Regions from separate parts of the Paenibacillus allorhizosphaerae genome, predicted to be linked through region 2. Evidence: a T-box and tRNA genes for the amino acid it is inferred to sense, from the RefSeq annotation. Region 2 holds a T-box; the other holds one or more tRNA genes.
The links. A T-box is a leader RNA that pairs with one kind of tRNA and senses whether it is charged. The one in region 2 lies ahead of ileS (isoleucine--tRNA ligase), so its partner is inferred to be a tRNA-Ile.
Positions count from the first base shown of each region.

Region 1: it has a tRNA-Ile gene. The T-box ahead of ileS (isoleucine--tRNA ligase) is inferred to sense a tRNA for this amino acid. The anticodon was not compared.

Region 1 covers NZ_JBHSRV010000010.1:93,007-108,944, reverse strand. Annotated here, with positions in the region: gene ACFQI7_RS27910 (hypothetical protein) at 1-224, shown strand, start outside; gene ACFQI7_RS27905 (3'-5' exoribonuclease YhaM family protein) at 623-1,582, shown strand; gene ACFQI7_RS27900 (hypothetical protein) at 1,857-2,456, shown strand; gene ACFQI7_RS27895 (hypothetical protein) at 2,453-3,181, shown strand; gene ACFQI7_RS27890 (ABC transporter substrate-binding protein) at 3,553-4,893, shown strand; gene ACFQI7_RS27885 (hypothetical protein) at 5,463-6,143, opposite strand; gene ACFQI7_RS27880 (hypothetical protein) at 6,309-6,605, opposite strand; gene ACFQI7_RS27875 (hypothetical protein) at 7,372-7,965, shown strand; gene ACFQI7_RS27870 (hypothetical protein) at 8,583-8,813, shown strand; tRNA gene ACFQI7_RS27865 (tRNA-Ser) at 9,012-9,102, shown strand; tRNA gene ACFQI7_RS27860 (tRNA-Cys) at 9,106-9,179, shown strand; tRNA gene ACFQI7_RS27855 (tRNA-Glu) at 9,190-9,266, shown strand; tRNA gene ACFQI7_RS27850 (tRNA-Gly) at 9,271-9,344, shown strand; tRNA gene ACFQI7_RS27845 (tRNA-Phe) at 9,347-9,422, shown strand; tRNA gene ACFQI7_RS27840 (tRNA-His) at 9,425-9,496, shown strand; tRNA gene ACFQI7_RS27835 (tRNA-Gln) at 9,507-9,581, shown strand; tRNA gene ACFQI7_RS27830 (tRNA-Leu) at 9,583-9,671, shown strand; tRNA gene ACFQI7_RS27825 (tRNA-Lys) at 9,805-9,880, shown strand; tRNA gene ACFQI7_RS27820 (tRNA-Tyr) at 9,886-9,971, shown strand; tRNA gene ACFQI7_RS27815 (tRNA-Pro) at 9,973-10,049, shown strand; tRNA gene ACFQI7_RS27810 (tRNA-Ile) at 10,111-10,185, shown strand; tRNA gene ACFQI7_RS27805 (tRNA-Asn) at 10,194-10,268, shown strand; tRNA gene ACFQI7_RS27800 (tRNA-Ala) at 10,270-10,342, shown strand; tRNA gene ACFQI7_RS27795 (tRNA-Gln) at 10,432-10,507, shown strand; tRNA gene ACFQI7_RS27790 (tRNA-Lys) at 10,667-10,740, shown strand; tRNA gene ACFQI7_RS27785 (tRNA-Leu) at 10,753-10,838, shown strand; tRNA gene ACFQI7_RS27780 (tRNA-Pro) at 10,843-10,920, shown strand; tRNA gene ACFQI7_RS27775 (tRNA-Ile) at 11,010-11,085, shown strand; gene ACFQI7_RS27770 (ribonuclease H-like YkuK family protein) at 11,133-11,711, shown strand; gene ACFQI7_RS27765 (RtcB family protein) at 12,092-13,318, shown strand; gene ACFQI7_RS27760 (slipin family protein) at 13,902-15,008, shown strand; gene ACFQI7_RS27755 (zinc ribbon domain-containing protein) at 15,308-15,938, opposite strand, start outside.
Region 2 covers NZ_JBHSRV010000001.1:1,262,654-1,278,591, forward strand. Annotated here, with positions in the region: gene ACFQI7_RS05580 (TraR/DksA C4-type zinc finger protein) at 81-842, shown strand; gene ileS (isoleucine--tRNA ligase) at 905-3,679, opposite strand; T-box leader at 3,749-4,042, opposite strand; gene ACFQI7_RS05590 (DivIVA domain-containing protein) at 4,122-4,601, opposite strand; gene ACFQI7_RS05595 (YlmH family RNA-binding protein) at 4,719-5,501, opposite strand; gene ACFQI7_RS05600 (YggT family protein) at 5,523-5,807, opposite strand; gene ACFQI7_RS05605 (cell division protein SepF) at 5,830-6,252, opposite strand; gene ACFQI7_RS05610 (YggS family pyridoxal phosphate-dependent enzyme) at 6,314-7,003, opposite strand; gene pgeF (peptidoglycan editing factor PgeF) at 7,058-7,918, opposite strand; gene ACFQI7_RS05620 (YlmC/YmxH family sporulation protein) at 8,027-8,329, opposite strand; gene sigG (RNA polymerase sporulation sigma factor SigG) at 8,513-9,295, opposite strand; gene sigE (RNA polymerase sporulation sigma factor SigE) at 9,468-10,190, opposite strand; gene spoIIGA (sigma-E processing peptidase SpoIIGA) at 10,267-11,166, opposite strand; gene ftsZ (cell division protein FtsZ) at 11,445-12,587, opposite strand; gene ftsA (cell division protein FtsA) at 12,638-13,891, opposite strand; gene ACFQI7_RS05650 (cell division protein FtsQ/DivIB) at 14,081-14,992, opposite strand; gene murA (UDP-N-acetylglucosamine 1-carboxyvinyltransferase) at 15,156-15,938, opposite strand, start outside.

The DNA.
Region 1 (15,938 bases), on a different contig from region 2:
CCTTCTTATTTATTAATCACTCTAATCTATTGGAACCGTCTAAGCGACATGACTTTTATAAAAGAGAAGACTATCGAAGCCGATTGAAAGAAAACAAAATATCTGCTATCGATTCCTGCTATTTACATAATCTTTGCCAGCGAGTTTTAGGTGGAGAAATAAATGAACAAGAAGCAAGGGATCTTTTAAAACAAAACCATCCAGTCCTCAGTCTTCAAAAGTGAGAGGAACAAGATTCAAAGCGCATATGTTTGTGTCGCGGTGTGACGACACAAACATATGCGCTTAATCGTTTTGCGACACCAACATATGCGCATAATTGCGGTTGGCTTTCCGTACATCGAAAGTAGCAGCTTAGTTAACGGAGTACGTTTGTATGGAGCTGCACTATCGGCCAGCCGGGCATGATAGCGTAAAAACCAGTGTTTAGTAACGTAAAGGTTGCCGGACGACACGGCGGCCCCGGGTTATTATGATAGTGGATCCCAAAGTATCCAATATGAAAAGTGATGGTTCAATATTGACTACAATGAATATATTTATTAGATCTGGAATAAAAGGTATTTAGTCAGTAATTGTTGAAATACTAGTAGTCATTTTTGATAGGGAATGAGGAACATATATGACGTTGATTCGGACTTTCACTGAAGGTGACGAAATTACCGGCTTTTACTTACTAAAGAAAGCTGATTTAAAACAAACAAACGCCAGTCCACCAAAAGAATATTTTGATTTCGTAATTGCCGATACAAGTGGAGAAATTCCGGCCAAGATGTGGGAAGTTTCTTCAGCCGACAAAGAGACATATTTCCCGATGATGCTAGTTAAGGTAAACGGTCTTGTTCAAATGTACCGGGAGAAGCCGCAGCTGAAAATAATGAGGATTCGCAAAGCGACTGAAGAAGACGGGTATTCATTAACGGATTTCGTAAGATCCGCACCGATACAGCCGATCGATTTGGTTCACATAATAAAGAAGACGGCATCCAGTATCCAAGATGGTGATATTCAGAGTATTGTTCAGTTCTGTATAGCAAAAGTTGAAGAAAAACTCATGCATTATCCTGCGGCGAAAGGGATGCATCATGCTTATTATGCCGGCTTAGCATATCACATCTGCCGCATGCTCGAACTCGGTGAATTCGTAGCAAAGCAGCGTCCGTTCCTTAACCAAGATTTAATCAAAGCCGGTATTATATTGCATGATATTGCCAAGCCTGAAGAAATGATTTCTGAGCTTGGGGTCGTGACAGACTACAGCTTAAGGGGGAAACTACTGGGCCACATTTCCATGGCGGCTAACTGGATCACTGAAGCAACTGTAGCAATGGGTATGGATACGACCAGTGAGAAGCTCGTGGTTCTTCAGCATTTGGTTCTGTCCCATCACAATTTAGGAGAATGGGGAAGTCCGGTTCAACCGCAAGTCCCGGAAGCCGTGGCCTTACACTACATCGATCAATTGGATGCAAAACTGCAGGCAGTAGAAGATGCACTTGATACAATGCCAGATAACGAATCATGGACGGCTCCAATTCGAGTTATTGAAAACAAATCGATCTATCGGGTGAAACGTGACTAAAAGGCGTTCGCGGCGGTAGCATAGGCGACGGTATCGCCTGCAGCGTCTCTTCGGAGGGTGCTTTGTCTTTTATTTGAATACTCTTGCCTGGCTCTTAAAGCAGCTCAACAAAAATAAACCCGCTCCATATCAATGAGGCGGGTTCTTCGTGTACAAAGAAAAGAGGGCGGACTATTGGATACAACGTTTGGATTGATAATATAGTGCTAAAGATGCAGGAAATATTTTCTACCCACCGAATAAGTATTTTATTGTCGATAGGGGGTATTTCCATATGCCGTTTTTCAAAATAGCCGACCGTTATGCTTTTCTTCATATTGAGAACTACAATAAGTTAAACGAAATTGCATTAAAAGATAAAACAGCTAAATGGCGGTTCGACAGTCATGTCCATGGCAGGAAAGAGGCTAATGAAGCCCAGAAGCTTAGGGAAAAAACACTGCATCACTTGTATAAGACATCATCCAGTTTCGTTGACTTCTACTGTGAGTGGATTCACTTTGATCTTTCGGATCGAGATTTGATTAATCATGAGGTACCTTTTCTTTTATACGATTATGGCTGTATTAATGAATTTTTCGCCTATAGGAAGGTAAAGGAAGGTATACAAGAGGAGCTGTTCCCTGATCTTTACTATGATAAAGATGCAACATATCAGCTTTATCTCATTACCACAAACAAGAAATTGTTTGGCAAACAGGAGCAGCACATCATCTTCTCGACCATGATAAACACCAATGAAATCATTTCGATCACAGGTGAACTAAAGGAATTTATTATCGAGCTGCCAACATCTTATATTATTTGCAGCGAGTATTTAAAAGTGGTACAGAAACAACAAGTTTGCGTTGTAAAGGATGGTAAAACTTCATGAATATCGATTGGGGAACATTTTTTGTTTCAGTACCCACTACGCTTGTTATTGTCGGAGGATTCTTTAAGCTCGCAGTCAATTCTTTTATAGATAACAAATTTAAAGAAAGACTTGAAACTCATAAGAAGGAATTACAGTTGATTGTGGAAGCTAACAAATTTGATTATCAAAGAAAGATCGCTGATTTTAATTTGTATACAGCTAAAAGGCATGAATCATATATGGATTTATATGATAAGGTCTTGTTGGCCGATGGTTATATCCGTTCTTTAATGGGGTTTCAAAATAGACCCGATTATAGAGAGTATGGATTAGAAGACTTAGAAAAATGGCTTAAAAGCTTTAATCTATTATCAAATAAAATTGAGGAGTTTAAGAATAAATGGACTAAGACTGAAGGCGTAGATAAAACTAGAGAGAGGCAGGAACTTCATAGAGAGATTGGAAATTACATTAGAATGGTCGAGGTTCAAGTAGCGAACCTTAAACTAAGTGAGGCTAAGAACTATTTTTTATCCAAGAGGTTGTACTTTTCGGATGAGGTTATAGTGCTTACTTCAGCTATAATTGCTGATTTAAACAATTTTTCAACTAGAGTCGAATATCTACGCGCGCATCAGGAGCCATTTCTCGATAGGCAAAGTTTAGAACAGGCCATTGAGAACAATTTAGAATCAGTGAGAAAAAAAATAAAAGCAGAGCTAAGCGTTGGTGACTACAATTAATTCATGCTGAAAACCTTGATCAATTTTAAGAGTGTAATAAAAGAAATGACACTAAATTAGAAGAGGGGGCTGGACGGTGCCGTGCTCCCGGTCTATTATTTTAATTACGTAAAACAGCAGTTTGATGAAATAAAATCCGGCTAAGTCATTCGTATTTGATGCCATACTACTAGGATAGGAGAAATTGAGTACATTTCCGAGTAGCGTTATAGTGCCCCCATCATTTCCCTAATTATTCATACATTCCTACCGTGCCTAATTTATAGTAATACATAAACATTTTTCGATAATAGCACAACATTATTTCAGATTCCGATATGATACAATTCATGTAGTAAGCGCTTTCATATATAAAAAAAGGTGGGAACGCAATGAAAGTATCAAACTGTTTGGCTACAATATTGGCCCTAAGTATGCTGGTTACTGCATGTTCAAGCGGCGGAACTCAAGGAACAGGAAAATCTGGCGAAAACAACAACAAGCCCGCAGAACTTGTAAAGCGAGAGCCGACCGAAATTGTTTTCGCGTCGGAGCTGGGTAAAACTCCGGAAGATTTTGAAAAAGAAATCGGCGATCCGCTTCGAAAGAAATTCCCTTGGCTTACGGTTACTTACATTGAGCGTGGTACCGGAAAAGATATTACCGATCTTCTTACGGCCGGGACACCGCCGGATATTTATTGGTATGTATATAATCGTTTTCCTAACAAGATTCAAAGCTTGGGCCTCGAATACGATATGACGGATCTTATCAAAAAATACAAATTCGATACGAGCCGCCTGGAATCGGCATCGCTGAAAGCTTTGGATCAGTTTACCGGCGGCAAAGGCATATATGGATTGCCGTTCGTATCCAGCACTTCTGTTATGTTTTATAATAAGGACATTTTTAACAAATTCGGCGTACCTTATCCGAAAGACGGAATGACATGGGAGGAAGTGCTTGATTTAGCCAAAAAAATGACCCGGAACTTTGACGGGACAAGTTACCGGGGACTGGCATCATTCCACGCTTATCTTTTGAGGGAGAATCCGCAGGGCTTGAAGCCGATTGATCCGAAGACCGGGAAGGCAAGCTTGAACACGGAAGAATGGAAGAAATTATTCCAAAGCCTGCTGCGTATTTATGAAATTCCCGGCAATATGAGGCCGAAATCAAGAGCTACGAACCCGGAACTTCAAGCGTTTGCCAAAGATCAGAACATCGCGATGGCTGTATTGAACAATGACCTCAACCACGTAAAATTAATTCCCGAAGGCATGAACTGGGATGTTGTTTCCATGCCGACTTATGCGGATAAACCGAAGACGGCGGACCAAGCGTCCCCTTGGATGTACAGCATCATGTCGACAAGCAAGCAGAAGGAAGCGGCCTTTGAGGTGCTATCTTATCTGTTATCGGATGAGTTTTTATTGAATGAATCGAAGCGCGGCGTTCGCACCCCAACGACGAATGAGCAGATCAAAAAAGCGTTTGGCTCCGACTCGCCATTTTTCAAAGGCAAAAACGTAGGGGCGTACTACTATCACCAATCCGCCCAACCGCCTTCGGTGAGCGGCAATCCGCAAATCATGTCTCTAATTTTGGATGCAGACACCGTCGTTAACAATAAATTCCTCGATATCATCCTCGATGGGAAAGATATTAATACCGCGCTGCGTGAAGGGGATGAGGAAATAAATAAGTTGATTGAAAAGGCGCAGAAAAAATAATCGAGTTCAAGCCTGCTCAGCGCGGTAATCGAAATTTCAACACCGCGCCTTACAAATCAAATTCAAACGTAAAGCGGTCGAGCAGGATGCGTCATTTTTGCTCGACCGCTTTATGTTTGCCGCCCCAATAAGAAACGGATCTAGCTTAAAAGCCCAACAGGATCGCCGTCTTATCGTCGGGGCGGATGCGGCTGCTTCGTCCCAATCTTCCATTCCAGCATGTACGGCTCGATTACCGCTCTCCAGCAATTAATGAAAAACGGCTTCATGGCTGCCTCCGGGTAAACCATTCCGTCTGAGACCCGAAACAAAAAAAAGAACGGCATATCCGCAGCACCGTCCGTTTGCCGGTTACGTTATGGATTTGCCGTTCTGCTCAGATCGGCCAGCTTATTTATCGTTTGCCAATTGCGTGTACAGCCGGCTCCCGACGATTTTCGGGGCCAGAAACACCGACATTCGTGAGGGCTTTTTTGAAAATGACGGAAAGCCCGTCGTCGTCCGAAAAGCGTGAAGAACCTGTTCCTTCTTATTTTTTTCTATTATAATAATTTGACGAATTTAAGTTTTCAAGCGGATTCTGATTCACTGACATAACCTAATATGGTGAGTATTTCATTACTCTTTGTAAGTATATCCGGTATTGATCTCCAATAAATTTGATTCACACTAATTGGCTCTGCAAATCCATCAAAATGCGGTGAATCTAAAAAAAATCTGTAACCTAGATCATTGAAGTTTGCTTGACCTTTTTTTCTTATTTCAAGCTGATAGGCGTCTTCAGTAAATTTAGACTTATTATCCAGCACTTTAGTTACTTGCTGAATTAATTTCAATCTAAACACGTATGATCCATTTGAGGACGCATAGTCTCTACCATCTACACTCTTCCACATAATTCGCTTATTAAAGTTACTGTTATTCGGTCGGTTTTTATTATACAACTCATAAAAGTGATCAACAGTACTGAACATTATTTTATCTGTCAGTATCACATCTTCGCCTATTTTATAAATAAATTCATAGCAGCATTTGTCGTCAGGAAATGAAGATATATCGCATGCGATTATCGAAATTAACCAAATTGATTCATAGCATACTAAACTTGCTTCAAAAAAATAAGCATCACTTGGAAGATGCGAAAGAATGCCGCGTACAATCCGTTCGCCATACTTAATTGATAGCAATTTGTCATAGTCAAGAATCCCGGAAGTTGTAACTAGATCATAAATGTCCGGCTGGTTCGACATAAAACCCCTCACTCACAGTACTAGATTATCAATCTACCATTATCCATTTAGTTCCTCATGACGTGAAAATCATACTTTGAGATAATATTAATTGTTATCGTAATAACTCCAAAGAATGCTACATCAGCGATTGTGGGCATCATAAGAAAGTTTCTTTTGAGACTTTCAATGCTCATAGAACTGTTTAGTATTCATATCAGGTGCAAGTTCGCTATGTAAATCTCCAAGTACCCGGAGAAGGTCTATATTACGTTCTCTATACGGAGTTGTATATGCCTTATGGCTATACTGTACGGACGCAACAACACCTTTGTCGAGTGAAACGATTTCTGTAGAACTACGGTCGAGTAATTCTTTATGAATATAGAAAAATGCCTCGTTGAGCTCTTCTCTAGTTAAATTATGAAACGCCAAATCCAGTTTAAGCACATCAGTTATAAGAGATGGTTTTCTACTCTGCAAGGGATTCACCCTCAATCTCGTATTTTAAATCAACTATTATCCATTTATTCCCTCACGGTCTGAAAATATACTTTTACTTTGATTACGTCAAGAATCATTTTGATGAATTTAAATTAGCGACCATCACGCATGTTTCGACGAGCCGGTATTTTGAAGAAATTGGTATCTTAAAAAACCGATCCTGAGATCGGCTTTTCAGTGGAACGAAAGTCAAGATCTCGAGCTAAGTTTGGGGCTTTGCATTTTTTGTCGGTGCTAGGAGGGCAAAAGGATTAGCTATAAGGAAGCCACTATGCACCAGGGTAGAGTGTGAAGTTTGCTTTCGGTACGGGAAGTGAATGTTTGTGCTGAATCATAGGGTAGGGGACACAAAGGCTAACTCTAGTAAGAACTCTAGTATGAAATGATAGATTGAGGGAATGCTATATTCTAAGGAGGTGGAATGAGTATGAAACTTTCAAAGAAAAGAGCACTTAATCAATATCATTTTCTTATGTACGTTAAAACAGGGGATCTAAAATACTTAAAGAAGATACAATAAGATGAACAAGACACCGTCTGTTTTGGGCGGTGTTTGACTCTTTTTAACCCACCTCAGGGAACCTATTCGGGTGGTTTTTTCGATTTTAACAAACTAGCTTATTAACACGGAGCTCTAAAACATTGCTTTTTTTAGCTTTTTTCAGTTATAGTAAATCAACATAGCATATCAAATATTCAAATAACTGAATATATAATAGTATTCAGATTTTGACAAGGGAAGGGTTTGTTTGACGATTATATGCTTGATGAAAACGATATCTATTGTATAACAAGAAAAGATCTTATTGACTATGGAATTCAATTTCTAGACGGAGTGGGAAGTTATAGTATTTGCAAAGTGTGTATAAAAAACGGTGGTTCTTGCTGCAACTTTTGTTCTCATTTAAAAAACGGAGTGGGGTGTCAAAGTAGAAACATAAGTTGTACGTCCTGGTTATGCGGTTACTTAAAACTACTTTTTTATTCAGCAGGACTACTTAAAGGTTGGAATGCATTATGGGACGAAGTCCCAGGCATAGATTTTAGAAAGGATTATACCCCTCCACTTATAAAAATGAAGGTGCACCTGCACCTTGAAGTACCGCGTTTAAAAGAATTAGGCGAGGCATTAGCTGCTGATCTTAAATCTAAGTTGAGTAGAGATGAAGATAATCTTGATTTCATTGTACTGAAGGAAGATTTAGACGATCTTATTGATGAGATTCACTTTGCTGAAAATTCTACTGTTGCATCTTTCTATAAAAGAAGACTTGATCACATACTCAAAGACTTTACTGAATTCCGTCGATCTGTAATACGCATGAAATTACAGAATTAAGGAGGAGGGTCTTAGGAGGTGTTCAAAACAAATGATCTTAGTTTAAACAACAAATTTACTTCGCAGAATACAGGTTCTGCGAAGTAAATTTTAGAAAATGACTGGATAATTTGGTTGAGGTAAAACATCCCGGCATGCTTATCTATGATGAAAATCCACTTGACATTAAAGTTGTAATTGATTTATGATGAGGAAAATTTAGGTGCATGGAAAGGAGCGTGAGCGAGGATGAAAACGGCCATATATCCATTTGGATATGAGTGCATTCAGCAGTGGAGCCTATCGGAAGGCGACCATTTATTTCTTAATTCCCAAAAGCCTCATACCTCGCCACGCGGCCTTTTTTCGATATCCCTATCCCCCTAACGAAAGGGAGGAACTGTAGGCAAAATAGCGTCATTTTTGACGTTTTTGTCCGGATATGAAAAGACCGCTGGAATATTAGCGGTCTTTTTTCTTTCACGGGAATTTGGATAAATGATGAAATAAAATAAAAAAAAGGGTTGACAGTAAAAATAACCCATGGTATTATCACATCAGTAAAGCGGTAAAACATTAAAGTAATAACGCATGAAAGTATTTGGCGCGAAATCCACGAAGAAAGGAAGGGATAGGCCATGAGAAAGCCGTTATTTATGAATCCATGTAAGCAGTCTTATCAGCAGCAGCCATTTGGCTATCAAGAGATTACGATCAATCATGAGTATGCCGATTTTTGGCGCGAACATGGCATTAATGGGCAATTTTTGAGCTTCCTTAAAGCCTATATCCATCCGATCAATCGTAGCTTTTACGTGCCACGTTTGGGCCGTTCGATCCTTAAAAGAGGAGGAACGGTGCTAACGTGATCTTGAATCGCGGACCGTTCTGAATCTGAATCCGTTGATCCATAGATTTTGTACGTATAAGGCTACTTGCACTCAAGCAAGTGGTCCATTTGTGTTTGTCTTCTTTCGGGCGAGGTTCTCCGATAAACGACTCAAATGGTACCACGGCGGGGCGAGTAGCTTTTTCTATACACAAAAAAGAACATATGTTCCTCTCGTGAAGAGGTGGCAGAGTCCGGTTTATTGTATTCGTCTTGAAAACGAAAGAGGTTAGCGGACTCCAAGGGTTCGAATCCCTTTCTCTCCTCCATATGGACCGATGGCGAAGTTGGCTAACGCGGCGATCTGCAAAATCGTCAATCGCAGGTTCGATTCCTGCTCGGTCCTTCAAAGATTTGGCGCATTAGGCAAGCGGGTAAGCCACACGACTTTCACTCGTGCATTCGGTGGGTTCGAATCCCCCATGCGTCACCAACACGTGGAATTAGTTTAACGGTAGAACGGGTGCCTTCCAAGCATTAAGAATGGGTTCGATTCCCGTATTCCGCTCCAATGGTTCGGTAGCTCAGTTGGTAGAGCGATGGCCTGAAAAGCCATGCGCCGCTGGTTCGATTCCAGCCCGGACCACCATGGAGATCATGGCGAAATGGCCAACGCGACGGGTTGTGGCCCCGTTATCGCCGGTTCGATTCCGGTTGGTCTCCCTTAAAATATTGCCTCTTAGCCAAGTTGGTAAGGCAGCGGTCTTTGAAGCCGCGATCCCAGGTTCGAGCCCTGGAGGGGCAGCCATGCGGCTGTGATGGAATGGCAGACATGCGGGCCTCAGACGCTCGTGCAGCGAAAGCTCACTTGTGGGTTCAAGTCCCACTGGCCGCACCAAAAGTACATATCGATCGGTTCGCAAAGTGTGAGTTGACCATTAGATGGGTTGATGGTGGTTGAACGAAACACGAGCTGTAAAAAATCGGTGGGAGTCTAACCCGCTCCTAGCAAGGATTTACCGTGACCACATGCTGGCGTAGCTCAATCGGTAGAGCAACTGACTTTTAATCAGTAGGTTGAAGGTTCGAACCCTTTCGCCGGCACCAAACTTGGGAGGATAGCGAAGAGGTCAAACGCAGCTGACTGTAAATCAGCTCCCTTCGGGGTTCGGCGGTTCAAACCCGTCTCCTCCCACCAACGGGATGTAGTTCAGCTTGGTAGAACGCTAGTTTCGGGTACTAGAGGCCATCGGTTCAAATCCGGTCATCCCGACCATAAACGAGCGTTGTCAGCGCAGAGGTCGTCAGGGGCTCAAATCCCCTTGGGGCCGCCATATGCTGTCGTAGCTCAGAAAGGTTAGAGCGTCCGGCTGATAACCGGGAGGCCAGTGGTTCAAGTCCACTCGACAGCATCATATTTAGGGATATAGCCAATCGGTAAGGCAGCGCACTGTTAATGCGTGACATGCAGGTTCGAGTCCTGCTATCCCTGCCATGGGGTCGTAGCTCAGTTGGAAGAGCAGCTGCTGTGCAAGCAGTAGGTCGGAGGTTCGATTCCTCTCGATTCCACCTAAATGTAGGGGTCCATGTTCCTTGGCCGGCGAGTCTGCCTCCAAAACAGACTGTGGTGGGTTCGATGCCCACGCCCCCTGCCATCTCGGGGTATAGAATAGCGGTCAAATTCACGGGACTTTGACTCCCGCATCTCCGGTTCGAATCCGGATGCCCCTGCCATCGGGACGCTTGAGGAAGTACATTCGTTCGCAAGTCGAATGGTTCGGTTCGCTGCCGAAGGTTCCGAAAATTAGCTTTTCCGTCCGTTGAAGCACGAACGACGGTTCGGATCGATCGGCTCCGTTTGAGAGCCGACATCGATAAAATGGACGGGTGCGTGGGCTTGTAGTTTAACTGGTAAAACACCCGACTCTTAATCGGCGAGAGTGTAGGTTCGAGTCCTGCCGGGCCCATATTTCTTCTTTGCGCCTCTGACGGAAATGGCAGACGTAGCGAGCTTAAAATTCGTGGTCGAAAGACACTGAGGGTTCGAATCCCTCGGGGCGCACCAATATCGGGAAGTAGCTCAGTTTGGTCAGAGCACCTGCCTTGGGAGCAGGGGGCCGCATGTTCAAATCATGTCTTCCCGACCATATGAGATATGACGGAATGGCAGACGTAGTGCTTGAGGAGCTGCGGATTCAAAGACCGTGGGAGTTCGAGTCTCCTTATTCCCATTTCAGCGCCTTTAGTTTAATGGCGAAGCAGTCCGGCTCATAACCGGCCATATGATGGTCCGAGTCCATCAGGGCATACCAATTTACAATGAAAGGAAGAAGCCAACCTTGCGTTACAGGTGAACCCCATGAAGACAAAAATACGACAATTCCCATTGATTCATGAAACGACATTCCGCAATAGGACTGAACAGAACCTTGAGTTTCGCGACGTCATGGACAGGATTTCACGTTTCATCGAGAGCGACCCAAGGGCGGTTTATGATCTCGTGGTTACGACCGATTCCCAGACCCATTCTGGGCATACGAAAGCAGTTACTTATGTAGTGGCATACCGCGTCGGACGTGGGGCCTGGCTATGCAGCCGGCAAATTATTTTACCGCGGGAAATTCGCTCTGTTCACGAAAAATTGTCACTGGAAACGACCTTTTCACAGGAGATTGCCGCACTGTTCGGTTTTGCCGAACGCGATCGTCTCGAAAGCATCATTCTGCCTTATCTCGACCAAGGAGCTGATATTCGGTTCATGGTGGATATCGATGGTGGTGCGGGTACGAAAAATAAGACGGCAGCTTACGTTGCTGAAATGGTTGGTCGAATTGAGGCAATGGGTTTGATCGCAAGGGTTAAGCCTGAATCGGTAATGGTGAGTATCGCTGACCGCGAGACGAAAAGACCTTATCGTTTACGAGTTGCTTCTACTTAGCGTTATCTAACAGATTCTGGAGGGAGGAAGATCCTTCCGATCATCGGCAGGGCGGCAGGAAAGCAGAACTTATGAGCTATGAGTGCGGTAGCATGAATGGAGCACGGCGACGGTGCTTTTGGCTACTAAACTTATCAGAACCGCAATTTTTTGTTACCTGTCACGCTGCCACTTATATTCGTGCCAAAGGATATCTCTGATAATGAGAATCAAAGAAAGTTAGCTTTCATAAGTTTAGCAGCAGAATGGAAAAATTTCTCGAACGTCGTAATACTTTTGCCATGTACGTTTGCCCTGTAATCAACGATTCTAATACTAGAAAGTCGTCAAGCGCGGCATTGCAGGAAATTTGGAAAGACAATAAAGAGGAGATGTTTATCATGGCTTATCAATCAATAGATGGAGTTCGGGTTTGGGGCAATCCTGATGAGGGGGCGCTTGCCCAGGCTAAGAGGTGTGCGGAAACCGGGCGGGTCGTACAGGCTCTGCTCATGGCTGATCATCACAAAGGATACAGTCAGCCGATCGGAGGGGTTATCGCCTATAACGGGCAAATTTCACCATCAGGAGTGGGCTACGATATCGCCTGCGGGAATAAAGCGGTAAGAACGAATCTCCGCATGGAAGATGCCCTTCCGCATATTTCCCGCTGGATGGATGAAATTGCCCGTAAGGTTTCGTGCGGGATCGGGCGCGCAAACAGCGAGAAGGTCGATCATGATTTGTTCGACGATCCGGATTGGGCGGTTTATGCAACTGTGGGCAAACAGGAGCACGACAAGTTGAAGGCATTGGCCCGTGACCAGTTAGGTACGGTGGGGAGCGGCAATCATTTTGTCGATTTGTTTGTGGAGGAAGCGACCGGGGCGATTTGGATTGCGAATCATTTTGGCAGTCGCGGCTTCGGCCATAAGACGGCCAGTGGGTTCTTGAATCTGGCGGCTGGCAGAAGGTTCCTTGATAATGCCCCTGGAGAGAGCATGGATCAACCGCCTGTATTGCTCGATTTGAGCAGTGAGGTTGGCGATATGTATTACCGAGCAATGAAGCTTGCCGGCCGTTACGCTTATGCGGGACGCGATTATGTGATCGGGCAAGTGCTTTCGATTCTGGGGGCGGAGGCAGAGTTCGAAGTGCATAACCATCATAATTTTGCCTGGATGGAGGAGCATGAAGGCAAACAAACGGTGGTTGTCCGCAAAGGAGCCACCCCTTCGGCTCCCGGGCAGATCGGGTTTATCGGCGGCAGTATGGGCGACATCTCCGTGATTGTCCAGGGGAAAGATTCTGACGAGAATCGGGCGGCCTGCTACAGCACGGTGCACGGAGCTGGACGAATCATGAGTCGGACCCAGGCGGCGGGCAAAATGAACTGGAAAACGCGCACACGCAGCGGCGGGCTTATCTCCCCGGAGAAGATGATGGAGGCTGTCCGCAACTACGGCGTGGAGCTCCGTGGCGCAGGAACGGATGAAAGTCCGTTCGTATATCGGAAGCTGCAGGAAGTATTGGATGCCCATTCGGAGACGATCGCAATTCTTCATGTATTGAAACCGATTGGCGTATGTATGGCGGGGGCGGACGAGTTTGATCCTTACAAGGATTGAATCGTTAACTTGCCTTGTACGAGATGGTTATCGTTTGAATGTTGCTGAAACTATAATCCTCTCACAATAAGTATCGGGTATCACGGCGGAATGCCGTCTACTATAAATTTGGATGATGTCGAGAGGGCCGTTACCTAGGCAGGGATTTCCAGACGATCCTGCAGTACTTGTTCACCCTGTGAACAGGTATCCTGTAGCGCTACCTTCGGCATCATTCCTTAAAGTGTCATGGGTTCGAATCCCATATCGCATTCACGGCGATTAGCTCAGTGGTAGAGCACTCGACTGGTAATCGAGAGATTTCAATCAAAGGGACCTTTTCGGCGGGAATCCTCTGCACACCTTCGGGTGGGCGCTGAGGAAGGAGCTTTGCAGCCGGCGGATACCGGAGCGGAAAGAGTTTCTGCGCCACGTAACAATGGAATGATCAACTGTGGTCTGAAGTTGGGCCGCATCGACATCATTCGAAGTTTCGGGGGCAGATATCGATTTCCGACCCTTAAGCGCGGCTCCGCTTCTGACTCAGGAGGATCCCCAACAAAAGGACACATCACACATGCATCCGTTTAGTGAGGAGGTCAACATGCTAAAGAAAATTATCGTCAAAACCGACGAACGAGGATTGTTGTTCAAGAAAGGCAGTTATGTGATGCATCTGCAGCCGGGAATTTATCGACTCACCCCTTTATCTGACGATGCGGTCGTGCTGCTGAGCGTTTCAAAGCCTTTTACCGTACAGGGGAAAGAGCTGAACTTGTTTCTTCGGGATGAGCGGCTGCTGGAGGAGCTAACTGTTATCGATGTTCAAGATCATGAATACGTACTTCATTACGAGGATGGAAAGTTCGTCTCGCTGCTGACAGCTGGCAAATACGCATTCTGGAATGTGCTTAAGAAGCATGACTTTGTCCGGGTAGATATTCGTCAGCCGGAGGTGGGGCCAGAGGTGGATAAGGCGATCTTGCCGAAAGTAGCGGGATATTACTATACTTCCGAAGTGGCCAGCCACGAGACGGGAATGCTCTTCTACAACAACGTGATGCAGAAGGTGCTGGCGCCGGGGAAATATTACTTCTGGAAGGGACCTGTTTTGGCGTCGCTAAAAACCGTGGATTTGCGGCAGCAGCAGCTCGATATGACCGGACAGGAGATCATGACGGAAGACAAGGTGACGCTGCGCCTGAATTTCGTCTGCCAGTATAAAATCATCAATCCGTTGCGGGCGCTGGAGATCAAGTCCTTCGAGGATCAAGTTTATATTTTGCTGCAGCTAATACTGCGTGAATATGTCGGCACACTGAAGCTTGATGACCTGCTGCGGATGAAGCAGGAAATTGCCGCATTCGTATTATCTCGCCTGAATGAAAAGAGCGAGGACTATGGGGTTATGTTCCTTTCCGCAGGCGTCAAGGACATTATTCTTCCTGGCGATATCAAAGAGATTCTCAACACGGTGCTGCTCGCAGAGAAGAAGGCTCAGGCGAACCTGATTACCCGCCGCGAGGAAACGGCTTCGACCCGCAGTCTGCTTAACACAGCCAAACTGATGGACGAGAATCAGACGCTGTTCCGGTTAAAAGAGCTCGAGTTCCTCGAAAAAATTTGCGAAAAAATCGGGACGATTTCGCTCACCGGCGGGGGAAATTTGCTGGAGCAGCTGAATTCTCTGCTTGGAGGAGCCAAACAATGATCATAGGAAGTCTGAAGAACCGGGTTATAAGGAGTCCCCGGTTTTTCACGTGTTTAAATGTAAATTAGAGTGGAATGGGAATGAAAGGAGGAACATCTCCATGCTAATAAGATACATAGGCGAGAGGCTCCGATTCATACGACGATACGTATATAAATCGAATCATATGACAAAGCGCCACTTAGTGGTAGGTGGCGCTAATTTCATTAATTGTTCGTATAATATCTGTCAAGACTGGGCAATGCGAGGAACGATAGATAATACCAATTTTCCGAAGGCAGCGCGGGTGGGGCTTAAAATTACATTGCATAATCAATTTGTGCCTTAACTGATTTCGACTTGGATAAGTCATCTTTTGTTATTAATTTAACGGTTTTTGATTCTCCGGACCGTATATCCAATATTGCCCCTTGAGATGTCCCAACCCTCTTACCATCCTCAGCATAAAAAGTGATTGTAAATCCCATCCCCTTAACATCCTTGCCTGCATTGTTGACTTCGACAGTTGCTTCCCAACCAACTGAACTTTTCATAATTTGAAGGTCACGAAATTCAAAATCCCTAACTCTAAACACTTCGCTTGAATTTTTTTCATCAGGATTTTGTTGTGTAGTTGGTGAGGCTTCCTGAGCTTGTTGCGAGGTCGTTGGCGATGTTGCTGCGGGAGCCGCCGCTGAAACAGCTCTGCTATTTGTTTGTTGCGTATTCGGTAATTTTGAGGACGGAACAAATTTTACAAATAATCCGAAGAGTACAAGAATCATGACACCGTATACACCTAGTACTTGTTTCCGGGAAGTTGATCCACCTGGTATGATGGACGGATTGATAACTCCGAAAAATAATTGAACTATACCCATTAATAGCAGAGTAACAAATATAGATGATATTTTGTCATTAACCGTCGATGTGAGCAAAACTATTCCAAGC
Region 2 (15,938 bases):
CAAGGATTTTCCTCCGCTAAAAACAGCCGGATCCGTTAAAAATACAAGCACATACGATTTATTAAAGGAGGCGTCTCTTTTTGACGAACCGTCCGGTTAACCCTAACAGTCTTACGCCCGAACAGCTTCAGTTGCTTGCAAAGAAGCTTCGAGAAGAGAAGCAATGGCTCGATGCCCATTTCGAATCCGGAAACAATTACGGACTGGAACAATCGATGCGCGACAACACAGGCGAGCTGTCCGCTTATGATAATCACCCGGCCGATCTCGGTTCAGAGATGTTTGAACGGGAAAAAGATATCGCTTTGAACGAGAATGCGGAACGTCATCTCACCGACATCAACGAAGCGCTTCAGCGCATCGAGTCCGGCGACTACGGCGTTTGCCGTACTTGCGGCAAGGCGATTTCGTTCGAACGGCTTGAAGCGATGCCGACGACCGCTTATTGCGTCGACCATGTGCCTGATCCGCACGTGTCGGAACGACGACCGGTCGAAGAAAAAATCATGGCGCCGCCATTCGGCCGAACGAGTCTGGACGAGCTGCCGGAGCAAAATCAGTTTGACGGCGAGGACGCCTGGCAAATCGTCGAGAGCTGGGGCTCGTCCAACTCGCCGGCAATGGCCGAAAATCCGAACAAATCCGACAGCTACAACGAAATGGAAGTAGAGCCGGATGAGAACGAAGGCTACGTGGAAGCTTATGAAAGCTTTCTGGCCACAGACATTTACGGTCAGCAAGTGACCGTCGTACGCAATCAAGCATACAAACATTACATGCAAAACGGCGAAGGCGACGGGCTGCTAGAGCCCGACACGCTATCTGAAGACAGCTACGACTAAAGCAGGAACAACGAGCAATCCCAGACGGCATCCGGATGGAACGGCTCGTTGTTTCTTTGACATTATGCCCCCGTAACGGCTCCTGACTTCATTACACCCGCACAGCGCTTGCACAAGGTGGGGTGCGTTTCATCATGCCCTACTTCCGGCGTTACGATCCAGCAGCGTTCACACTTCTCGCCCTCAGCAACCGTTACATTCACGGAAGCGCCTTTGAACTTGTGCGCGCCTTCGGGTTCCGCAGCGCCGGCTTCATGCACTTCTACAGCCGAGACGATAAACAATTGATCCAATTGCTCGAAGCCTTTCAGCAGCTCCGCCGTTTCCGCACTTGGATACAGATGAACCGCTGCGCTGAGCGAGTTGCCGATCAGCTTCTCTTTGCGCGCTTCCTCGAGGGCCTTCAGCACATCGTCGCGAAGCTCGATAAATTGCTCCCACTTCGTTTCAAGCTTCTCGTCGAACAGCGTAGTATCTACCGCAGGCAGTTCCGCCACTTGCACGGTCGGCAGCTGCACACCCGGAATATATTTCCACACCTCGTCGGCCGTATGCGGCAAAATCGGAGCTATCAGTTTGGTGATGGCTGTGAGAGCATCGTACAGTACCGTTTGCGCCGCGCGGCGGGCCGGATCGTTCGGCTCACTCGCGTACAGACGGTCTTTCAAAATATCCAAATAAAATGCGCTCATCTCTACCGCGCAGAAATGGTGAACCGCTTGGTAAACGACGTGAAACTCGTAGCTGTCGTAAGCTTTCGCGACCCGATCGATCATCCGGTGCAATCGCAAAAGCGCAAATCGGTCGAGCTCGCTCATTTGAGCGGCAGCTACGCGATCTTTGGCCGGATCGAAATCGGACAAGTTGCCGAGCAAAAACCGCAGGGTGTTGCGGATCTTGCGATATACTTCCGTGATCTGGGTCAAAATGTTATCGGAAATCCGCACGTCGGATTGATAATCCACCGATGAAACCCACAAACGAAGAATATCGGCGCCCAGCTTGTCGCATACCTGATTCGGATCGACCGTATTGCCAAGCGATTTGGACATTTTGCGGCCTTCGCCGTCCAAAGTGAAGCCGTGGCTTAAAATGCCTTTATACGGTGCGGTTCCTTTCACCGCTACCCCTGTAATCAGCGATGAGTTATACCAGCCGCGGTATTGGTCGGAGCCTTCCAGATACAGGTCGGCAGGCCACTGCAGCTCTTCGCGCGTTTCCAATACGGCCACGTGACTCGAACCGGAATCGAACCAAACGTCCATGATGTCCGTTTCTTTGCGGAAATGATCATGCCCGCATTTCGGACAAACCATGTTCGCCGGCAGCAGCTCTTTCGCTTCTTTTTCAAACCAGGCGTTGGACCCTTCCTGCTCAAAAATCTTGGCCACATGCTCGATCGTTTCCTGCGTTGCAATCGGCTCGTTGCAGCTGCGGCAGTAAAAAATCGGAATCGGCACGCCCCATGCCCGTTGACGCGAAATACACCAGTCCCCGCGGTCCGCGATCATATTGTGCAGACGAATCTCGCCCCACTCCGGCGTCCAGTTGATGCGCTTGATTTCATCCAGCATCTCTTGTCTGAATTTATCGACCGAGGCGAACCATTGCTCCGTCGCCCGGAAAATAACCGGCTTCTTCGTCCGCCAGTCATGCGGGTATTGGTGCTGAATGAAGCTCATATGCAGCAGGTGGCCGGATTCCGTCAGCTTTTCCGTAATGACTTTGTTCGCTTTATCATAGAACATGCCCTCAAAGCCCGGCGCTTCCGCCGTAAAATGGCCCTGGTTGTCCACCGGGCAAAGCACGCCGAGATTGTACTTTTGTCCGACGACAAAGTCGTCTTCGCCGTGTCCCGGAGCGGTATGAACGCAGCCTGTACCGGCTTCCAGCGTAACGTGCTCGCCGACCATGACCAGCGACGTACGGTCGTAGAACGGATGGCGGCATAAAATATGCTCCATTTCGCTACCCTTGAGCGTAGAAAGCACCTTCGCGTCCGTCCAGCCGATTTCCTTCGAGGCGGCTTCGAGCAGCCCTTGCGCCAGCACGTACTTCTTCCCTGCTGCCTCTACGAGCGCATAGTCAAAGTCCGGGTGTACGCTGATCCCGAGGTTCGCCGGAAGTGTCCACGGCGTCGTCGTCCAAATGACGATCGATGCATCCTCAGGCAGTTTGCCTTTGCCGTCCTGTACCTGAAAAGCGACATAGATCGAAGCGGACGTCTTGTCCTTATACTCGATCTCCGCTTCCGCCAAAGCACTCTCCGAGGAAGGAGACCAGTATACCGGCTTTAGTCCTTTATAAATATAGCCTTTGTTCACCATGCCGCCAAATACGCGGATTTGCTGCGCTTCGTACTTCGGCAGCAGCGTAATATACGGGTTGTTCCAATCGCCGCGAATGCCCAGACGCTTGAACTGCTTTTTCTGCTTCTCTACCCATTGCAATGCGTACTCCTTGCAGTAATCGCGGAACTCGGTAACGCTCATTTTTTTGCGGTCGACTTTGCCGCTGTTGGCGATCGCCTGCTCTATCGGCAGCCCGTGCGTGTCCCAGCCCGGAACGTAAGGCGCATCATAGCCTTGCATCGTTTTATGGCGAACGATGATGTCTTTCAATATTTTATTCAGCGCGTGACCGATATGAATATCACCGTTGGCGTATGGAGGGCCGTCATGCAAAATAAATTTCGGCTTTCCTTTGCGGCTCTCTTGTACAAGCTTGTAATTGTCCTGTTCTTCCCATTGCTGCTGCATTTTCGGTTCTGCCTGAGGCAAATTTCCGCGCATCGGAAAATCCGTCTGCAGCAGGTTCAACGTTTTGCCATAATCCATGTTCATCGCACTCCCTGTTTCTTCATCCTTATTGATTTCAAACATCAAAAAAGACCTCTTATCCCTAAATATAGGGACGAGAAGTCTCGCGGTACCACCCTGATTAAGACAAAGGTATGCGGCGCTTTCACACGCCTCTCCATTAATGTCTTCACTCTGGCGATCGATAACGGGATCAACCGATCTGCTTTACTGCCTTAAGGTCGACAACTGACAGCGTCAATACCTCTGTAACAGTTGCGACTAGGTTCAAGCGATGCTCCCGGGTGATTTTCCTCCGCCGCCAAAGTCCGGGCTCGCACCAAATCCCCGGTTCGCTGACAATAGCTTCTGCGAAGTACTCTTCCCAATCATCGTTTTCGTCATGTGAACTTATACAGGAGTATAGCGAAAATTAGGGCTTGCGTCAACTCTGCACGCGGCTGTGGATGCCAAAGTATGATTAAGGCTGCTCCACTTCCATACGTTCTAAGGAGCTCCAGTCTTCCGTACCGAGCAGCTCAAGCTGAGCTTCAATCAGGGTGCGGAAACGGGTGCGGTATATCGATGCCTGCTTCTTGAGCTCTTCGATCTCAAGCGCGATTTTGCGAGATTTGGACAGCGATTCATTGATAATGCGGTCGGCGTTCTTCTCCGCTTCCTTCAATATCAGTTGCGCTTCCTTCTTCGCGTTCGTCTTCACTTCATCGGCCGCTTCCTGGGCGACGATGATCGTCTTGCTCAGCGTCTCTTCGATGTTGGAAAAATGATCCAATCGCTCCTGGATTGCAGCAAGCTGGTTTTGCAGCTCTTTATTCTCACGGATCAGCGATTCGTAATCTTTGATGACCTGATCCAGAAATTCGTTCACGTCATCTTCGTCGTATCCCCGAAACGATCTGCTGAATTCTTTGTTATGTATATCGAGCGGTGTTAATGCCATTGCTGCACCTCCTGCAAATTTGACAAACAAGCTGGCGTTTTTTTCTCCAAGATATGTAATTGCTATATTCGACAATGCCGCTTATATTCCTGCAATGAAGAACAAAAAAATCGGCAATTACGCATATTTGCCGATTTCCAGTCGATATCTCCCTTTTTTTGTCAAGCCTTCGATCTCCAGCACTTTGAACCGGCCAAAGCCTTGCAGCGAAACGACGTCCCCTTGCTTCAGCGGCTTGCTGGGGTCTTCTTCCTGCTTCCAGTTGACCTTGCAGCGTCCGGCCTTGATCGGGATTAGCACTTTGGCCCGGCTCAAACGGTATACATCGCTGACGATTCCGTCCAGCCGAAGCGAAGCCACCGTCAAATGCATCTCCTCCAGCTTCGTCTCCGTCGCCTGCAGGAGGCTCAGCGGCAATTGCTCTGTCTGTACATGCACCCGATGCACCTGATTCAGTTGGAGCCGCATATAATCCGCAACCTCGCTCGCGACGAGAAAGTGGCAGCCGTTATCGCGCGGATAAATGTCACCGATCTTGTCCCTCTTAATGCCGAGCGCAAGAATCGCTCCCATATAATCGCCGTGATCCAGATCTTTCAGCTTATCATCCAGCGAAGTTACGTTGATCAGGGAGATGCCCATGTCTTCGCCATCCAGCACACGGTAGTCCGGCGCAATGAAAGCTCTCCTGCGCTCCGCTCCCGGATGGCCGCCCTCCAGGCGAACGTGCACATCCGTACTCCGGTTTACGATCGTCGTGAGAATATGCACTTGCCGCGGGTCGAGGAAGTCCGTGAGCTTTACCGTATGCTGCTCCGCCCTTTCCACCCATTCGGCCGCTTTATCGACAAAACGGCTCTCGTCGGGATGAAAGTGAGCGTAAATATGCTCGTTCGTCAAAACGGTTCACCTGCAATCAGCTTAAGGAATAATAAAACCAATCACGGCGATAATTCCTTGGCCCACAAATCGCAGCGCGATCAGCGCGACGATCGGTGAAATGTCGATCATGCCCGCAATCGGGGGAATGAACCGTCGGAATACGCCGAGATACGGTTCGCACAGCTTGCCTAGCATTTCGCCGATAAAGCTTTCCCTTGCGCTCGGCAGCCATGACAGCAGAACATATGCGATAAGCACGTATTGGTAAATGTTGATCAGTGTAAGGATATAACCTTCGATGGAGTACGACAAGCTGAAGCTCACCTCGTTCTCATAATAATAGTCGTTAGCTCTCTTGATTCATTATTTCCGAGATCGAGCCGTGAATTTCAACGGTATCCGGCGTGCATAAAAAAATATTCGGACCGATCTTGGAAATCGAACCGTTCAAAGCGTAGACGGTGCCGCTCAGAAAATCGACAATTCGCGTCGCGTGATCGGGACGCACCCGGTGAAGATTGACCACAACAGGGCGGCGGGAACGCAAGTGATCGGCGATTTCCTGCGTTTCGTCATAGGAACGCGGCTCGTGAAGCACGACTCGGACATTCTTTTGTGAATGTATGCTAACGATGTTTCCCTTATTCTTACGCGTATCTGCGAGCGGGGTTTCATATTCCTCCTGTGACTCGGATATACGTTCGCGTTCGACGACCTCTTCTTCTTCCTGCAAGCCTAAAAAATTCATGAATTTGTTCATGACGCCCATTCCCTCTCCTCCTCTGCAGCTTTCCGAATGAAACCTTAAAAAACATGCCGAGAGCTTCCTATTATTTTTTACCCACCAGAATCGAACCTAGACGCACCCAGGTTGCGCCTTCCTCAATCGCTACTTCAAAATCGTTCGACATGCCCATCGATAAATGCGGCACCTCGTAGCCTAATACCGCCGATTCGTTCAAACGGTCCCGCCATTCGCGCAGTCCCCGGAACACCGGACGCGTCGACTCCGGTTCCGCCTCGTAAGGCGCCATCGTCATCAGCCCGACGATCGCGATGTGTTTCATATCCCGTATCGACTCGGCGAACGACAAGAGCGCTTCCGGCGCCAAACCGTATTTCGTCTCTTCCCCGGAAACATTGAGCTGTATAAAACAGTTCACCGTCAACCCAAGCGCGGCGGCTTTTTTATCGATTTCCTTTGCTAGCGATAGCCTGTCCAACGAATGAATGTAAGCGAACTTGCCTACAACATCCTTTACTTTATTCGTCTGAAGATGGCCGATAAAATGCCATGTCCCTTCACTGCCGAACGCTTCCCATTTGGGCTGCGCATCCTGCCAGCGGTTCTCTCCGACATGCAAGAGCCCTTCCTTGAACACTTCGCCGGTCGTCCCCAGCGAAACATATTTCGTTACTGCGATCAACCCAACGTCATCGCGATTTCGGCCCGCCCTGTGGCAAGCGTCCGCCACTTTCGTTTCCACCAGTTGTATGCGTTCTTTCAGCGTTGTAGTCAAATCCAACGTTCACCTCATCATACGGCCCGGGGGAGTGATTCTCCCGGCCGTTTCCTACTGTTCCTTGAGCCCGATCCAGGCAGCCATCCGCCCTGTCTTTCCGTTTTCTTTTCGATGTGAAAAAAACAAATCGGTCCGGCAGCTTGTGCATAAACCTGTTATTTCGATATGCGCCGGCAAAATTCCTGCTTTTATCATAATTTGTCGGTTCAATTGTTGCAAGTTCAAGTTATATTTTCCGTCCGTTTTACGCTCGTAGACGGCTGAAGACCCCTCTGTACCGTTCCCGGAACCCGGCAGCTCGGGCAGCAGCTTGTCGACGCGGGAGATAACCGCATCGTCCACTTCATAGCAGCATGCCCCGATGGATGGTCCTACTGCAGCGATCACATCTCGCGGTTTCGTGCCGAAAGCCGCGCTCATCGTCTCCAGCGTCGCTTTGGCGATTTGCAGCACCGTTCCTTTCCAACCGGCATGCGCCAGCCCGACCGCCCGACGAATCGGGTCGTAGAAGAACAGCGGCACGCAATCGGCGAACAGCGCAAACAAGAAGACGCCAGGCTCGCTCGTGACAAATCCGTCCTTCGCCTGCAGCGCCTTTTCGCGCGAATCGTTCCCCGCTCCGCGCAACGCCCGGCTGACGACCTGAATCTCTTTACCGTGCACTTGTTCGGCATACGTCGCGGCTTCAAAAGGAATGTGCAGCGCTCCCGCCAAACGTCTTCTATTGGCAACCACCGCTTCACGATCGTCGCCGACATGAAGACCGCAATTTAAACTGCCGAACGGTTCGGCGCTGACGCCGCCGAGCCGGGTCGTAAATCCGGCTGACAGCTGCGGGTATCGTTCCGTCCATGAAGATAAAGTCAACGTGACGCTGCCGTTCCCGGCCGATTGCTTTGCGAATGGTTCCATGGTTTGCACTCCCCTCCCGGCATATTCCTTTAAGTATACACCAAGCGAAAAAAAAGAGCATCCGCGTTCGTCACCGGCTGCTCTTCGTTGTTCCCGCCCGCCTGTCGCTTAAGCGCGATAAGGCCGGTTGTTGTATTCATAGGACGGGTCGGTTTCATCTTGCGGACGATACGTTCGCAAATCGTCCAGTTTGACAAGGACGACGTCCATTCCGATTTTGACGATATTTTTCCAAGGAATGACCACCTCGGTCGTTCCTCCGAACAGGCCGAAGAAACGGGTTGAATTCGGCACGACGATCGCTTCGATCCGGCCGCCCCGCAGATCAAGCTCCAGATCGCTCACTTGCCCGAGCTTTTTTCCGTCCACGATGTTGATCACGTCTTTGGTTTGAAAATCCGATATTTTCACGCTGCAACCACCACGTATTCTCATGGATTGGGCTTTCCTGTCGGCGCCCTTTTTTATACTATATGTGGGAGCCCAGCAAAATGTCCATGCAGCGGAAGAAACTTTCGCACGATTTAAAAAGACCTGCCCCGCTTCACGCGGTTCAGGCCGTTTTCATCGCACCAGTTGCCCGTTATTCGGGGCTTAATTTTTGACATGCTTTTGCATTTGGGAGATCGCCGACTTCTCCAGCCGGGATACTTGCGCTTGCGAAATGCCGATTTCATCCGCGACTTCCATTTGCGTTTTCCCGTCAAAAAAGCGCATCGATAATATCATTTTCTCCCGGTCGTTCAGCTTGCGCATCGCCTCGCGAAGCGCAATGCCCTCGATCCACGAAACGTCTTTGTTGCGATCGTCGCTGATTTGATCCATCACGTAGATTGGATCGCCGCCGTCATGATAAATCGGCTCGAAGAGCGAGACCGGGTCCTGAATCGCATCGAGTGCGAAGACGACGTCTTCTTTGGGGACGTTCAGCGCTTCGGAAATTTCATAAATTGTCGGTTCGCGCGAGTTCTGGTTCGTCAGTTGATCCCGCACCTGCAGCGCCTTGTAGGCGATATCGCGAAGCGAGCGGGAGACGCGAATCGGATTGTTGTCGCGCAAGTATCGGCGGATTTCTCCGATAATCATCGGTACGGCGTACGTAGAGAACTTTACATTTTGACCTAAATCAAAATTATCTATGGCTTTCATCAGCCCGATACATCCGACTTGAAACAGATCGTCGACAAATTCCCCGCGGTTATTGAACCGCTGAATAACGCTCAGGACGAGCCTGAGGTTGCCGTTGACTAATTTCTCTCTTGCAGATCGCTCATTCTTCGTTTGCAGATCAACGAACAGTTCACGCATTTCCGCATTGGTCAAAACCGGTAGCTTTGCCGTATCGACGCCGCATATTTCGACTTTGTTTCGGGTCACCGTGATTACCTCCCAAGGAGAAACATTACTGTTAATTATCTCCTCGGAACGTTTTTTTATGCGCACCCAGACGGAACGGTTCCGACGCCAAACGACGTCAAAAACGGGCTAAATCCAGTCTGGACAAGCCCGGTTTCGCTTTCATTCGACATAAAAAAAGATTTATTTCCATTCACACCATTTTGTTGAATTCCTTGCGAAGCCGTTTAATGATCCGCTTTTCCAGCCGGGATATGTACGATTGTGAAATACCGAGCATATCGGCGACATCTTTCTGCGTCTTCTCTTCGCCGTCCTGAAGTCCGAATCGCAGCTCCATGATGATCCGCTCCCGCTCGGACAGCTTATCCAGCGCCTTGTGCAGCAGCTTCCGGTCCACCTGTTCCTCGATATTGCGGTAGATCGTATCGTTTTCCGTACCGAGCACATCGGAGAGCAGCAGCTCGTTTCCGTCCCAATCGATATTGAGCGGTTCGTCAAACGAGACTTCCGTGCGGATTTTGCTGTTGCGGCGCAAATACATGAGAATCTCGTTTTCAATGCAGCGCGATGCATAGGTCGCCAGCTTGATCTTTTTCTCCGGGTCAAACGTATTCACCGCTTTAATGAGTCCGATCGCACCGATCGATACGAGATCCTCAATGTTGATTCCGGTATTCTCAAATTTGCGGGCGATATAGACAACCAGACGCAAGTTGCGCTCGATCAAAATTCCGCGGATCGCCGCATCCCCCGACGGAAGCTTCTCCAGCAAATATTCTTCCTCTTCGCGGGTGAGCGGGGGCGGCAGCGCTTCGCTTCCTCCGATGTAATAAATCTCTTCTCCTTTGAGCCCGAGCAGCAGCAAAAGACGGAAATAATAAATTTGCATGATGAGCTTCCATTTCACTAGCATGTTAAGCATCCTCCCGTTCACGAATGAGATTTATGCTGTATCGCCTGTCCGTAAACATTAAGCCGACAGACCCTATTTACAATTGCAGCAATGACGGATGAATAATTGCCTGGTAAGCGTTATCGGAACTAAGCCGGCCGCCGTCGAGCCCGATCAGCACTCTGCTCGATTCGATCTGCTTGCCGTCCGTCGTGATGACGACTCGATCCGGTTTGATCGCCAGCATAAATTGCGTACTCCGGTTCACCCCCCGATAAGGAACCAGCCTCAGCCGGTCCTGCCATATAAAAGGTTCCGTACCGATCGCGGACACAAGCTGATCCACCTCGGAACGGCGTATTTTGTCCATCCATGCTTCCGGGATGTGTTCCCCCCACTGGCCGGCTTCCATTACCATGACCGGCGTTCGCGTCAACGGATCGTACAGCTGATTGCCGGTATCGATCAAGCCGACACAGCTCGAAGCGAAGGCGTCGATATGCACGTCCACTTTTGCCGTAAAAGCCGACAACTCCTGCTTGCGCTTCAGCCCGGATATGACCTGTCGGTATACCCACACCGCAAAAGGGATGGAGAATACTAGCATCGGCAGCGTCACCTTCATATTCCGGCTGAACAATATGCCGCTTACGACTTCACCGGACGTCTGCCAAAAATAGGCAATGCTCAAGACGCTGCCGGCCGCAATGAAATTAATGAGGTAAAACACGCCTAAATTCCGTATAAAATGCTGCAGTCCTCCGTAACCGAACGCCATCAATAGCATGAGCAACGAAAGCAAAAATTTGACGGCAAACGTGTACAAAAAGGACAGCGGCGGAAAAAAAAGAAATACGGCGTAGCTGCCGCCGAGAATAGCGGATAAAGCAAGCCGCCAGTAGCGATAACGGATTTTTCGCGACCAGGCGGTCGTCCACAGCAGCATCCCGTCGATCAGCACGTTGAACAGGAAAATGATATCGATATAGACGATCATTTTCCGTTCCACCCGCCTCTCTTAAGTCGCTCGGCTTGAATGAGACAAGTATAAAGCAATTATATTCCAAAGTCTGTCTAAACTTGCCGATTGCAAGAGACTTTTTTTGTCGGATGGGGGAGGTGGGGGACACGTAAACTCTCCGGCGCATGCCCTGCTCTCCGCACTCTGGCGGATCAAAAAAAAAATTTCCTCCCACCGGTGAGAGTGGGTAGAAAAGGAAAAAGCCGCCTCCCTTGAGATAAAGGAGACGGCTTTGCCTTATGAACGTATTCGTATTACTTGTCGAAACCGTTGCGGTTGCGATTGCGCAAGAACGCCGGAATGTCGAGCTGATCATTCGCGTTTTGTCCGCCGAAAGGACGGAGACTGTTCAATCGCGAGTCGGACGAATCGTTCTGCGGGTGCGTAGCATTCGCAGGAGCGCCGGTGCCTCCTGGCTTGCGCATACTCGGTTGCGGTGCCGCTTTATATTCGAAGCCCGTAGCAATGACGGTTACTTGGATCTCGTCTTTCAGCGTTTCATCAATGACCGCACCGAAGATCATATTCACTTCGAGATCGCAAGCGGATGCTACGATGTCAGCCGCTTCGTTCACTTCATATAGCGACAGGTTAATACCGCCTGTAATGTTCATCAATACGCCGCGCGCCCCGTCGATGGACGTCTCTAACAGCGGGGACGAAATCGCTTTTTTGGCAGCCTCGGCCGCACGATTCTCTCCGGTAGCGATACCGATACCCATCAGTGCCGATCCGCGCTCGGTCATGATCGTCTTGACGTCCGCGAAGTCGAGGTTAATCAGACCCGGTACGGCAATAAGGTCGGAAATGCCTTGAACGCCTTGACGCAGCACGTTATCCGCTTCGCGGAACGCTTCCAGCATCGGCGTTTTCTTGTCGACGATTTCCAGTAATCGGTCGTTAGGAATAACGATCAGCGTGTCCACTTTTTCCTTGAGCGCCGCAATCCCCTGTTCGGCCTGCATTTGACGCTTGCGGCCTTCGAACGTAAACGGACGGGTTACAACCCCAACCGTCAATGCGCCGCATTCTTTGGCGATTTCCGCGATGACCGGGGCAGCTCCCGTTCCCGTACCACCGCCCATGCCGGCCGTAACGAAAACCATATCGGAGCCTTTGAGTGTGTTCACAATAAGGTCGCGGGATTCTTCCGCCGCTTTCTTGCCTACCTCCGGATTGGCTCCGGCACCGAGACCGCGCGTCATTTTGTCGCCGATCTGCAGCTTAAGCTCCGACTTGGCGTAATGCAGCGCTTGGGCGTCGGTGTTCACCGTGATGAACTCCACGCCTTTCACGCCATTATCGATCATCCGGTTGACTGCATTGCTTCCGCCCCCGCCAACGCCGATGACTTTTATTCTCGCTAAATGGTCCATGTCCATATCGATTTCAAACATTTGAGCGTCTTCCCCCTCATTCGGCTATGCCTAAAGCAGCCTGACTGTTCTTAAATGAATTCGCTTAACCAATTTTTGAATCGTTCCATAGCCGAGGGCTTTTGCTCTTGACTGAAGGACGCCTTTTTGTTCACAGGGCTTGCCGTTTTCTTCACGGAAGATCCACTCTTGGAGCTGCGCAAATATTTCGAAGCATATTGAATGATACCTACGCCGCCTGTAAAAGCGGGATCTCGCACACCAATATAATCCGGTACCGCGATGCGTACGGACGAGGCCAGCTCCGCTTGCGCGATGGCGAGCATGCCCGGCATCGAAACGGTTCCGCCGGTCAGCACGTAGCCGCCAGGCAGTTCCGTAAAGCCTAGACGCTGCACTTCGAGCCGAATCAAGTGAAATATTTCCTGAACCCGGGGTTCGACAATATTTGCCAGATCGACCTGGGAAAACTCCTTGTCGACATTGCTGCCGATCCGGTTCACTTTGAACACCTGATCAGCGGCTGCATGCTCGACGATAGCACAGCCGAACTTGAGCTTGATCTTCTCGGCCACGTCGGCTTGCGTCCTTAAGCCGTATGCAATGTCGTTCGTAATGTACTCTCCCCCGATCGGAAGGGTTGTGGTGGCTACCATATTATTTTCGTCAAAAACGGCAATCGTCGTGGCGCCTGCGCCGATATCCACCAACACGGTACCGATTGCCTTCTCGTCTTTGGACAAGGCAAGGTGACCCGAAGCCAGCGACATTAAAATAAGGCCGGCTACCTTCAGTCCCGATTTCTCCACCACACGCAGCAAATTATGTATCGCCGTCTTCGTACCTGTGACGATGGTGGCTTCCACTTCAAGTCTTACCCCGATCATGCTTCTCGGATCGTGAATTTGATCCGTTCCGTCTACCACATACTGATTCGGTACAACTCCGATAATTTCCCGTTCTGGTGCTAATGGAATCACTTTGGCCGCTTGTATGACACGCTCAATGTCGTCGTCCCCGATCTCCCGGTCTTCGTTCGAGACGGCGACAACGCCATGGCTAGACTGCAGTGCGATATGATTGCCGGAAATACCAACGTATACTTCGGCAATTTGAATACCTACCATTCTTTCCGCGTGATCGATCGCGCTTCGGATGGACTGCACCGTTTGATCGATATCCACAATGGCTCCCTTGCGAATTCCCTGGGAGTCGGCAGATCCAACTCCAATTATATTAATGGCGCCGTTTACGACTTCCCCAATAATAGCACGAACTTTGGATGTACCGATGTCCAAACTAACAATGATGTCATTGCTGCTCAACCCGTGGCACCTCCTGTAACAAGTGTAATATATGAGCCTTGGTCAGCAAACCTCCTGTATTAATTCCACACAGCTCACGAATTCCCTTTTTTTTTTATAAACTTTTTGATGGCAATTCATAGAGAATCTCCAAATATCCCATAATTTCAATTCTATCATTTATTTGGATAATTGAGTAGAGGGGTTCTTTTAATTTTGAGACGTTTCTTTTGACGGCGGCTTCGCGTCTTTCCCGCTATTCGCGGCGGAAGACGCATTGTTCTGAACAGACGTTTGGGATGTTTTGGCAGAATCTTTGTTTGACGCCGGAGGAGCGGCCGCGCCGCCGTCACTTGCCCCCGTTTTGGCAGGCGGTTCCGCGTCGAACGGAATGTGAGAATCCGCTTCGAGCAACTTGATAATGCCGCTGGTAATCTTGTTCTCTCTTAAAGAAGCGATGTAAGAATCGAGATATTTGATTTTCTCGGGCAGCTTTCCGATCGTAGTTTGCACCTCGAACGAAGATCTCGTGTACATTTTGATCCTGTCTGGAAACGAATCGCTGGGGAACGGCTTGATTTCGGAAATATCGGAAAAATACGATGAAGGCACTTTCGACATAGCCAGACAAAGTTTCGTTTTCAGCGGATCATCATTCGCCCAACCGGATAAAATCGGCATATCGAGCGCAACACCCTGCACTTTGACTGGAACGATGCTGGCATCGGCGAGCAAAGCTTCCACTTGACCGCCGTCGCTGATTTGGTAGGCGACTTTCGCATATTCTTTGACTTCGATTACGATTTTTCCCGGAAAATGCTTCGATGCATCGACGGATTCGACCATGCGCAGCGCCTTAACCTGATCTTCGATCCGGCTGGTGGAGACGGAAAAAAAATGGTCTCCCGGCTTGACTGCGGCGGCTTGTCCGATTTCGTCCGGCGATACGAGTTCCTGACCCTGGATCTCGATCACCGTGATTTTGCTCAAAGACGATTGAAAAAACAATACCAGCAGCAAGGTAATGAAAAACACAAACAGGAAAAGAAGCAGCTTCTTGCTGCTGCGTCCTCGTCTTTTCGGGCTTGGATTTTTAATGACCGGTAACCGTTCCGCTGGCATGGATTGTCCTCCTGAAATATAGGGCACGGCATTCCGGTACCCAAAAATATGTAAACCGCTTAGTATCCCTTTCCGGACAACCGACTGCGGTATTTGCGCAGTAACGGTTGCAACGTGGAAAAGGGATATTTCAGCGGCAGCTAGCATAAGGATAAATGAGTGCTTATTCCGTCTTTACCGGGGAAGTTCGCTGAATTGCGGCTCCAAGTCGTCCGAGCATCCGCTCGATCTGCTCGTAACCCCGGTCAATATGATGAATTTGTTCGATCACCGTCGTGCCTTGCGCTGCCAGACCGGCAATCACGAGCGCGGCTCCCGCCCGCAAATCGGTAGCTTCCACTGTAGCGCCGTACAGCCTCGGCACGCCTCGTATAAACGCCGAGTTCAAATCGACCCGAATATCCGCGCCCATTCGCGAAAGTTCATCCACATGTCTGAATCTGCCTTCAAATACCGTTTCTTTTACAACGCTGAGTCCGTCAGCCAAACTGAACAGCACCATAATCTGCGATTGCAAATCCGTCGGAAACGACGGGTACGGCGAGGTAACGATCCGCTCGATTGACTTCGGCCTCGCCAAGGCGCATACGTTCATTATATCACCGTGAATCGTAATTTGAACACCCGCCCTTTTCAAGACGTGAATCGCCGAGGTCAGGTGTGCAGGAGATATTTGTTCCAGCGTAACGTTGCCTCTTGTGACCGCAGTGGCAATCATCAGCGTGCCAGCGACGATCCGGTCGGGTATAATCCGATAAGTACAAGGGGTTAACTCGGAAACGCCTTCGATTGTAATCGTATCCGTTCCCGCCCCGATTATTTTGGCGCCCATCGTATTCAGAAAATTTTGCAAATCCTGAATTTCCGGCTCCCGGGCCGCACCCGTGATCGTTGTCATGCCTTTGGCCATGACCGCCGCCATCATAATATTTTCCGTAGCGCCTAC